DNA from 2 places in the Streptomyces sp. RFCAC02 genome. Region 2 is predicted to be linked to the other one. Evidence: riboswitches for the same ligand, from Rfam matches in the RefSeq annotation. Region 2 holds a riboswitch; the other holds the start of a gene.
The links. A riboswitch is a leader RNA that binds a small molecule or an ion and turns the genes downstream of it on or off. The one in region 2 is predicted to bind cobalamin.

Region 1: linked by a shared signal. The riboswitch ahead of EMA09_RS20185 (ribonucleoside-diphosphate reductase subunit alpha) and the one ahead of metE (5-methyltetrahydropteroyltriglutamate--homocysteine S-methyltransferase) in region 2 are both predicted to bind cobalamin.

What each region holds. Positions count from the first base shown of each region.
Region 1 is NZ_SAUH01000001.1:4,342,335-4,347,055, forward strand. It holds gene EMA09_RS20185 (ribonucleoside-diphosphate reductase subunit alpha) at 1-1,970, opposite strand, end outside; cobalamin riboswitch at 2,096-2,260, opposite strand; gene EMA09_RS20190 (GNAT family N-acetyltransferase) at 2,253-2,786, opposite strand; gene EMA09_RS20195 (DUF2079 domain-containing protein) at 2,839-3,876, opposite strand; gene EMA09_RS29485 (DUF2079 domain-containing protein) at 3,765-4,328, opposite strand; gene EMA09_RS20200 (YbdD/YjiX family protein) at 4,468-4,671, opposite strand; gene EMA09_RS20205 (carbon starvation CstA family protein) at 4,680-4,721, opposite strand, start outside.
Region 2 is NZ_SAUH01000001.1:4,994,247-4,998,967, forward strand. It holds gene metE (5-methyltetrahydropteroyltriglutamate--homocysteine S-methyltransferase) at 1-1,956, opposite strand, end outside; cobalamin riboswitch at 2,115-2,298, opposite strand; gene EMA09_RS23075 (VOC family protein) at 2,469-3,002, opposite strand; gene EMA09_RS23080 (hypothetical protein) at 3,230-3,745, shown strand; gene EMA09_RS28705 (tetratricopeptide repeat protein) at 3,888-4,721, shown strand, end outside.

The DNA of each region.
Region 1 (4,721 bases), 650 kb from region 2:
CGCTTCAGGTCGGCGACGAGGTAGGTGTTGACCTGGAGGAACTCACCGCTCAGCGTCTCGCGCTTGAACAGGTTCGACACCTGGGGCTCGATGCACTCGTACACGCCGGCGATGGACGCGATCGTCGCGGTGGGCGCGATGGCGAGGAGCAGCGCGTTGCGCATGCCGGTCCCGGCGACGCGGGTGCGCAGCGCCTCCCAGCGCTCGGGCCATGCCGGGGCCGCGTCCGGGTAGTGGTCGGGGTGCAGGACGCCGCGCGCGGTGCGGGTGTCCTCCCAGCCGGCGGGCAGGCCGTGGCGTTCGGCCAGGCCGGCGGAGGTCTCGTACGCCGCGAGCATGATGCGTTCGGCGATGCGGGTGGACAGCTCACGGGCCTCGGGCGAGTCGAACGGGAGCCGCAGCCGGAAGAACACGTCCTGCAGGCCCATCACGCCGAGTGCCACCGGGCGCCAGCGGGCGTTCGACACGGACGCCTGGTCGGTCGGGTAGAAGTTCCGGTCGATGACGCGGTCGAGGAACGTCACGGCCGTGCGGACGGTCGCGTCCAGCCGCTCCCAGTCCATGCCGGCCGGTGCCGCCGCGCCGTCGGGGGCGGGCAGGAGGTGGGCGGCGAGGTTGACCGAGCCGAGGTTGCACACCGCCGTCTCGGAGTCGTCGGTGACCTCGATGATCTCGGTGCACAGGTTCGACGAGTGGACGATGGTGCCCGGCACGGCGGTCTGGTTGGCGGTGCGGTTGGCGGCGTCCTTGAACGTCATCCAGCCGTTCCCGGTCTGGGCCAGGGTGCGCATCATGCGGGCGTAGAGCTGGCGTGCCGGGACGGTCCGCACCGCCCGGCCCGCCGCCTCGGCGCGCCGGTAGGCGGCGTCGAAGGCGTCGCCCCACAGGTCGACCAGCTCCGGCACGTCGGACGGCGAGAACAGCGACCAGTCGGCGTCGGCCTCGACCCGGCGCATGAACTCGTCCGGGACCCAGTGGGCGAGGTTCAGGTTGTGGGTGCGGCGGGCGTCCTCGCCGGTGTTGTCCCGCAGTTCGAGGAACTCCTCGATGTCCGCGTGCCAGGTCTCCAGGTAGACGCAGGCCGCGCCCTTGCGGCGGCCGCCCTGGTTGACGGCGGCGACGGACGCGTCGAGGGTGCGCAGGAACGGGACGATGCCGTTCGAGGTGCCGTTCGTGCCCCGGATCAGCGAACCCCGGGCGCGCACGCGGGAGAAGGGCAGGCCGATGCCGCCGGCGTGCTTCGACAGGCGTGCGACCTGGTGGTAGCGCTCGTAGATGGAGTCCAGCTCGTCCAGCGGCGAGTCCAGCAGGTAGCAGGACGACATCTGCGGGTGCCGGGTGCCGGAGTTGAACAGGGTGGGGGAGGACGGCAGGTACGCCAGGGTGCTGGTGAGCCGGTACAGCTCGGCCACTTCCGCGAGCGCCTCCGCCGACTCGTCGGCCGCGAGACCGCAGGCCACCCGCAGCAGGAAGTGCTGCGGGGTCTCGATGACCCGGCGGGTCGTGGGGTGCCGCAGGAGGTAGCGGGACTCCACGGTCCGCAGCCCGAAGTACTCGAACCGGTCGTCGGCGCCGTCCGCGACGGCCCGCTCCGCGAGCGCGTCGAGAGCAGCCGCGTGCAGCCGGACGAAGGCGGCGGTGCGGTCGCCGATCAGGCCCTCGCGGTGACCGGCCGCCACCGAGGCGGAGAACGACACGGCGCCCTGCCCGGCGGCCTCCTCGCGGATCGCGAGGGTCAGCAGCCGCGCGGCCAGCCGCGCGTACTGCGGTTCCTCGCCGATCAGTCCGGCGGCGGCCTCGATGGCGAGGGCGCGCAGCTCGGCCGGTCCCGCGCCGGGCTGCCGGCCGCGCGCGACGGCGGCGGCGACCCGGCCCGGGTCGGTCGCGGACAGGCCGGCGGTCAGCTCGGTCAGGGTGCGCGTCAGCGCATCCGGTACCGGCTCCGCCGGGGCGACGGGTGCGATGGTCACGTGCGTGCTCTCCCTCGAACGCTTGCGGATCAGGGGCGTTCGCGAGCAGGCGGCAGCGCCTGCGGGACGGTGTGCCGGGGCACACACGGGCCGCACGCGTCCACCGACCCAACCCACGAGGCCCGGACGTGTTCGAAACCGCCGGCAGGTGATCGGACTCGTCACGCACGGCGGGAAGCCGCGTATGACACACCGTTGCGGGACAGTTCCGGACTCGCACCGGATTCCCCTGCGACGACAGCGGGATGAGCATACATCTTGTGTCGCGCGCCGGTGAACGCCCTACATGTTGTGGTGCTCTTCCGGTGTGTCGGTGAGGTCGAGTGCGAACACCCGGAGGCACTCCCCGGGTATCGGCTCCCAGTCGCGCTCCGGCGCCCGGACGAAGCCGAGCCGTTCGTACAGCCGGTGCGCCGTGTGCATGCGCGACTGGCTGGAGAGCACGACACGCGCCGCCCCCGCCGCCCGGGCGCGCCGCACGCACTCCCGGACCAGGGCCTCGCCCGCGCCCCGCCCGCGCGCCGCCGCGTCGACGGCCAGCATGCGGAACTCCGCCTCGCCCGCGCCGGCCACGTCCGCGTACTTCCCGCCCCGGCCCACGAAGGTGACCGTCCCGAGCGGGCCGACGCCCCCGCCGCGCCCGACCGCCACCAGCACCTCGGCGTGGAGCGCGCGGTCGGCGGCGTCGCGCAGCACCGGCAGGTACGGGTCGGCCGCGCCGGAGGTGAGCAGCCCGTCGCCGAGGTAGGCCCGCGCCGTCAACTCGCCGACGGCGGCCAGCTCGTCGGGGAGCGCTTCCCTGATGTGGATGTCCATGCGTCCAGTGTGGCGGCGGGGTACGACAACGCCGCGTGCGGTGCCGGACGCCTCAGCGCTTGCGCAGGACCCAGAAGCCGGCCTCCTGCGCCACCACCCGGTAGACGCCGTCCGGATGCATCCGGTGGGCGTCGACGACCATCGACTCGGCGGTCTCGTACGGGTCCCAGTAGGCGATGTACTCGGGCGCGGGACCGTCCGCGCTGCCGATCCAGAAGACGCGGCAGCGGCCGGTGAGGTGGGCGATCGGCTTGACGTTCGCCGCGACCTCGGCGCCGTCCGGGATCACCGACAGCACCCGGCTGCCGGCCTCGGCCGTCGGCCCGGCCCGGTAGGCGGCCGTGTGCGTGAGTCCCGCGACGGGCAGCGTCGTGCTCAGCGCGAGCGCCGCCGCCAGGACGCCGAGCGGGAGCCGTTCCGCGTACGCCCGCAGCCACGGCCGCCCGGCCCCGGCGCGGGTGCGGGCCGCGGCGTCGGCGAGCGCGAGCGCCGTGACCGGCATGAGTACGGCGCTGTAGTGCCAGTCGGTGCCCCAGTAGTGGGGGTCGTCGGACACGAAGCGCCAGGCCAGCGTGGGCAGCAGGACGAGCAGCAGCGGTGACCGCAGCGCCAGCAGGCCGGTGGTCGGCACCAGCACCCACAGCACGGTCCGCAGTTTCTGGTCGACGTCCGTGAACGCGGTGGCCAGCGGCCCCGGCCCGTCGCCGACCTTCGTCCAGTAGTCGTAGCCGCCGCCCGAGTTGAACGCGGGGATGAGCACCCCGATCGTGAGCGCGCACGCAAGGGCGGCGCACACGGCGACGGTCAGCGCCCGGCGCACGCCGGCCGCGTCCCCCTCGCCGCGGGCGCGGAGCGCCACCACACCGGCGATGGCCGCGGCCGTCAGCCCGAGGTCCTCCTTGACGACCAGCAGCGGCACCGCCCACCACAGGGCCGCCCGGTACCGTCCGGTGACCAGGGCCTCCAGGGAGAAGGCGATCAGCGGGACGGCGAACGCGATCTCGTGGAAGTCGAAGTCGACGGCCCGCTGGATTCCCCAGGACAGTCCGTACGCAGCGCCGATCGCGGCGCCCGCGCCCCGCCCCAGCAGGGCGGCCGCCCCCGTGTGACGGGCACGACCGCCACGGCGAACAGCACGGCCTGGGCGATCAGCAGCGTCACCGGGGAGGGGAACACCCGGTAGAACGGGGCGATCAGCGCGGTGACCGGGCTGAAGTGGTCGCCGAGCAGGGCGAAGTCCGGTCCCTTCAGGTCGGAGACGGGCAGCCGCAGATGCGCGTACGACCGGACCGCCTGCTCGAATATCCCGAGGTCCCACGAGCGGGACTCCCACCGGACGTACCGGCTCACGGAGACCACCGCGTACAGGACGCAGAAGACCCCGGCCAGCAGGTAGGGATCGGCGCGCGGTCCAGGGCGGCGGTCCCGCCACGGCCGGCCGGTCCGCGGCCCGGTGTCCGCGGCGGGTCCGTGCTCCTCGGCGGGTGCGACGGTGCGGCGCGCGGCCGTGTCCGCGCGCTCCCCCTCTGTGCGTGCCGTCACCGTTCCCCTTCCGCCACCGTGCCCGGCCGTTCCCCCCTTCATACGCCGGGCAAGGGGTGCCCGGTTACCGGAAGTGGCCAGGAGGCCGGGTGAGGGGCATCACATCACGGTGTGTCACCGCTCTCACCCGGCCCGGTGCTCAGCAGCACCCGTGGCCGCCGCCGCGCGGATCCCCGTACCGCCGCTCGACGCGCATGCGCTCGAACGCCCGCCGGGTCGGCACCGGCGCGGCCGGGTCGTCGCGCCGCAGCCGGGCGACATGGCGGTCGTAGGCGCTCTCACCCGTGACCTCGGTCACGTACCAGCGCAGCCACGTCAGCGCGCGCCGCGGCGCGACGGTGATGCCCCGGGTCATCCGCCGGCCCCCGGCTCGCGGTCCGGGATGCCGCCGCC
Region 2 (4,721 bases):
CTGCGTCGCCGCACGGACCCCGGCGGTGGTCAGGCGGAACGCCTCGGTCGCCCAGGCCAGGTACGCGGGACGGTCGGCGGCGCGCAGCGGAAGCGTCTCCCGCAGCGCGGGCTCGTCCACCTGGATGACGGAAGTGCCGGCCGCCTCCAGGTCGTTCACCTCGTCGCGCAGGGCGAGGGCGACCTGGCGGGCGGTGTCGGCGAGCGGCTGGTCGTCGCGTACGAACGACCAGGCCAGCATGGTGACCGGCCCGGTGAGCATGCCCTTGACCGGGCGCTCGGTGAGGGACTGCGCGTACGTCGTCCAGCGCACCGTCATCGGTTCGGGGCGGGAGATGTCGCCCGCGAGGATCGGGGGGCGCACGTAACGGGTGCCGTACGACTGGACCCAGCCGTGCCGCGTCGCGAGGTAGCCGGTCAGCTGTTCGGCGAAGTATTGGACCATGTCGTTGCGTTCGGCTTCACCGTGCACGAGGACGTCGAGACCGGCCCGCTCCTGGAAGGCGACGACCTCGCGGATCTCCGCCCTGATCCGCTCCTCGTAGCGCGCGGTGTCGATGCGGCCGGCGCGCAGGTCGGCGCGGGCGGTGCGCAGTTCGCCGGTCTGCGGGAACGAGCCGATCGTTGTCGTCGGCAGCGGGGGCAGCGCGAGGTGGGCGCGCTGGGCTGCGGCCCGTTCGGCGTACGGCTGCGGGCGGCGCGTGTCGGCGACCGTGACCGATCCGGCGCGGGCGCGCACGGCCGGGTCGCGGGTGATGGGGGAGGCGGCGCGGGCGGTGAGGTCGGCCCGGTTCGCGGCGAGGGCGGCGGCGATCGTGTCGGTGCCGTGGGCGAGGCCCCTGGCGAGGGTGACGATCTCGGTGGTCTTCTGGCGGGCGAAGGCGAGCCAGCGGAGGATGCCCGGCTCGATGTCCTTCTCCGCCGCCGCGTCGAGGGGAACGTGCAGCAGCGAGCAGGACGACGACACGTCTACCCGGTCGGCGAGGCCGAGGAGGGTGCCGAGCGTGGACAGCGACCGCCGCAGGTCGTTGATCCAGACGTTGCGGCCGTCGACCACACCGGCGACCAGGCGTTTCCCGGGCAGTCCGCCGACGGCGGCCAGGTCGTCCAGGTTCGCGGCGGCTGCCCCGGTGAAGTCCAGGGCCAGTCCCTCGACGGGGGCCTTGGCGAGGACGGGCAGGGCGTCGCCCAGGCGGTCGAAGTAGGAGGCGACCAGCAGCTTCGGGCGGTCGGTCAGGCCGCCGAGGACGCGGTAGGCGCGTTCGGCGGCGGCCAGTTCGGCGGGGGTGCGGTCCTGGACGAGGGCGGGCTCGTCCACCTGCGCCCACGTGGCGCCCGCCGCGCGGAGGTCGGCGAGGACCTCGGCGTACACGGGCAGCAGGCGGTCGAGGAGGGTCAGGGGCTCGAAGTCCGCGGCCACGCCGGGCGCCGGCTTGGCGAGCAGCAGGTAGGTGACCGGGCCGACCAGCACGGGCCGTGCGGTGAGGCCCTGGGCGACGGCCTCCGTCAGCTCGGCGACCTGCTTGGCGGAGTCGGCCGTGAAGACGGTGTCGGGACCCAGTTCGGGGACAAGGTAGTGGTAGTTGGTGTCGAACCACTTGGTCATCTCCAGCGGCGCCACGTCCTGCGTGCCGCGGGCCATCGCGAAGTAGCCGTCGAGCGGGTCGGCGGCGACGGCGTCCCGGTGCCGGTCCGGGATCGCGCCCACCATGACGGTGGTGTCCAGGACGTGGTCGTAGTACGAGAAGTCGCCGGTGGGGATCTCATCGACGCCGGCGTCGGCGAGCTGCCCCCGGGCGGCACGGCGCAGGCCGGCGGCCGTCGCGTGGAGGGCGTCGGCGCTGACCCGGCCCTTCCAGTAGCCCTCGACGGCCTTCTTGAGTTCCCGGTGCTGACCCTGGCGGGGGTAGCCGTGCACGGTGGCCCGTGCTGCCGCGGCTGCGGGCTTGCTGGTCACGGAGATCTCCTTCGCGAGATGAATCCCTGGGATCCCGGCGACGGGACGAGGACGCGAAGGGGTGGCGGACCGGGCGGCACGTGCCCGCACGGTGTGTACGCCGACCCGCCCTCGAGGTCACCGGGATGTCCGCGCGCGAGTGGTCGCGCACGGGCAGGTGGCAGGTCTTCGGACTCGCGGGCACGTCCTCGTGTCAGGAGGACACCTACTGGCCGTCGCTTCCCGGGCCGTGGACCCAGTGCGTATGACGGCGGTCGTTCCCGCTCACCGCTGCGGGGCAGTCCCGGATTCCCACCGGGTTCCCTCTTGCGACGCCTCCCGCCTGGCTGACGGGGCGAACCAGCTGCGTCGGCGAGCGTAGGCGACACCCCGGACGAGCGGCACGGAACGTCCATCATGCGGATGGCGCGGGCACCCGCACACCGGACGGGCACCCGCGCGGGAACGGCGGTCACGCCGCGCCGCGACCGTAGCCACCAGGGCAGCGGATGGCCACGTACCTGCGGGACCGCTCAGCCGGCCGGCTCGACGGGGGTGCTGCTGTGGCCTGTCGTGCGGCCGGACAGTTCTGCGTCGAGTGTCGCCTGCGCCACGCGCATGTTCTCCGCGTACGCCGGCTGCTGGAGGCGTCGCCACATCTCCTCCGGGGCGACGTCCTCGACGTGGCAGGTCACCCACCAGATGTTCCCGAACGGGTCCCTGACGCGCCCGCCGCGCTGCCCGAACGCGTTGTCCCCGAGCGGTGTGACGACGTGTGCGCCGGACTCGAGCGCGCGGGCGAACGCCTCGTCCGCGTCGGGGACGAACACCCGCAGCAGGCTCGGCATCACGGGCCAGTCCGCGTGCCGGTCGAAGGCCAGGACGACGGTGTCGCCGACGCGGATCTCGCCGTGCCCGATCGCGCCGTCCTCGGTGGCGACCCGCGCCAGTTCCCGGCCGCCGAACGCCCGGGTGACGAAGTCGAGGAAGGCGCCGGTGTCGTCGGTGGCGACCCAGGGGGCGACGGAGGTGTAGCCGTCGGGGGCGGTGCTGGTCCGTCCGATCATCGCATGCTGCCTCTCGCTGGTGTTCCGGCTTGCGGGACCGAACGTAGGTGAGGTAGCGGAAAGGTCGGTTCCTGAATGAACGTCCCGAGGGGAGAGCCGGCCGCGCCCGGTCGCGACGCGGCCTCCCCGTCGCCCGGCCCGTCCTGTCCCGACGCTCGGGACGCTCGGGACCTGGCACAATCCGCCGCGTGACGCCCCTCGACCTCCAGCTCGTCCTGCTGCGCCGCATGGCCGACTTCCAGCCCGGCCGGGTGGAGGACGCCCTGCGCGCGCTCGGCGTCGGGCGCGGCGGCATGCGCGAGGCCAACCGCCGCTGGCAGGCGATGGCCCGCGCACGGCGCGCGCCCGGCGCCCTGGCGCGCTACCGTTCGGCGCTCGGCGCCCCCGAGTCCACGGTGGTCCGACAGGTGGGCGACCTGCGGAGCGAGGCGTACCGCTGGCCGCTGCCGCTGTGGCCGGACCTGCGGTTCGAGGTCCTCACGGCGCCGGGCGGCGGCGTATGGCTCGAACAGCTCGTCCGCGCCCCCGGCCGGCCGGCGCCGCCGCTGCGCACGGTGGACGACCTGCACCCCTGGTCGTGCACGACGGACGAGGTGGCGCGTGCCTTCGCGCCGGCGCGGCCGATGGAGGGGTCGGCGCCCACCCGGTGGCGCCTGGCGTTCGAGGCACCGACCGTGTCGGGCGGACGGCGGCACGTCGTCGCGGAGTTCACCTGGGGCCTGCTCCAACGCCTCGTCCCCTGACGCGGTGCACCGTCCCGGCGTCCGGCCATGTCGTGGCAGGGCACCGAAGTGGCGTCAGTGGTTGCCTGATTCTGTGCTGCGGGTGTCCGATGATGGGGGATGGTGGCGGGGGCGCGGGACACGGGGGGAGAGGCGACAGCACGTGGGTAGTGGGGGAGCCGTGGGGGCGGCGTGGTCGGGGGCGCGGTCGGCGCTGGTCGTGGCGGTGTCGCGGTACGAGGACGGCACGCTGGACGGGCTGCGGTCGCCGGCGCGGGACGCGGAGGAACTGGCCGGTGTGCTGGGCGATCCGGCCATCGGCGGGTTCGGCGTGACCGTGCTGTCCGACCCGACGGCCCACGAGATGCGGATGGGCCTGCTGGACTTCCTCGACGGCCGCAAGCCGTCCGAGCTGGTCGTGATCCACCTGTCCTGCCACGGCCTGCTGGACGCCCGCAACCGCCTGTACTTCGCCGCCACCGACACCCGCAGGACGCGTCTCCCGGCCACCGGAGTCGAGTCCGGCTGGGTCCTCGAACAGCTCGACGACTGCCGCGCCAGGAGCCAGGTGCTGATGCTGGACTGCTGCTTCAGCGGCGCGTTCGCCGGCGGCGCCAAGGGCGACGGCGGCCTCGACCTGCAGCGGCGTCTCGCCTCCCCGGGACGCGGCCGGGTCGTCCTGACCGCGTCCCGCGCCACGGAGTACTCCTTCGAGGGCGAGCCGCGCCCCGGCACGGACGAGGCGGCCCCGTCCGTCTTCACCGCCGGCCTCATCGACGGGCTGCGCACCGGAGCCGCCGACACCGACCACGACGGCCTGATCTCCGTGGACGACGCCTACGAGCACGCCTACGCCTACGTCCAGTCCCACAGCGGCCGGCAGACACCCCAACGCTGGCTCTCCCGTGCCGAGGGCACCCTCTGGCTCGCCCGCAATCCCCACCGCCCCCAGGCCCCGGACGGCCTGACCGACGACATCCGCTCGGCCCTCGCCAGT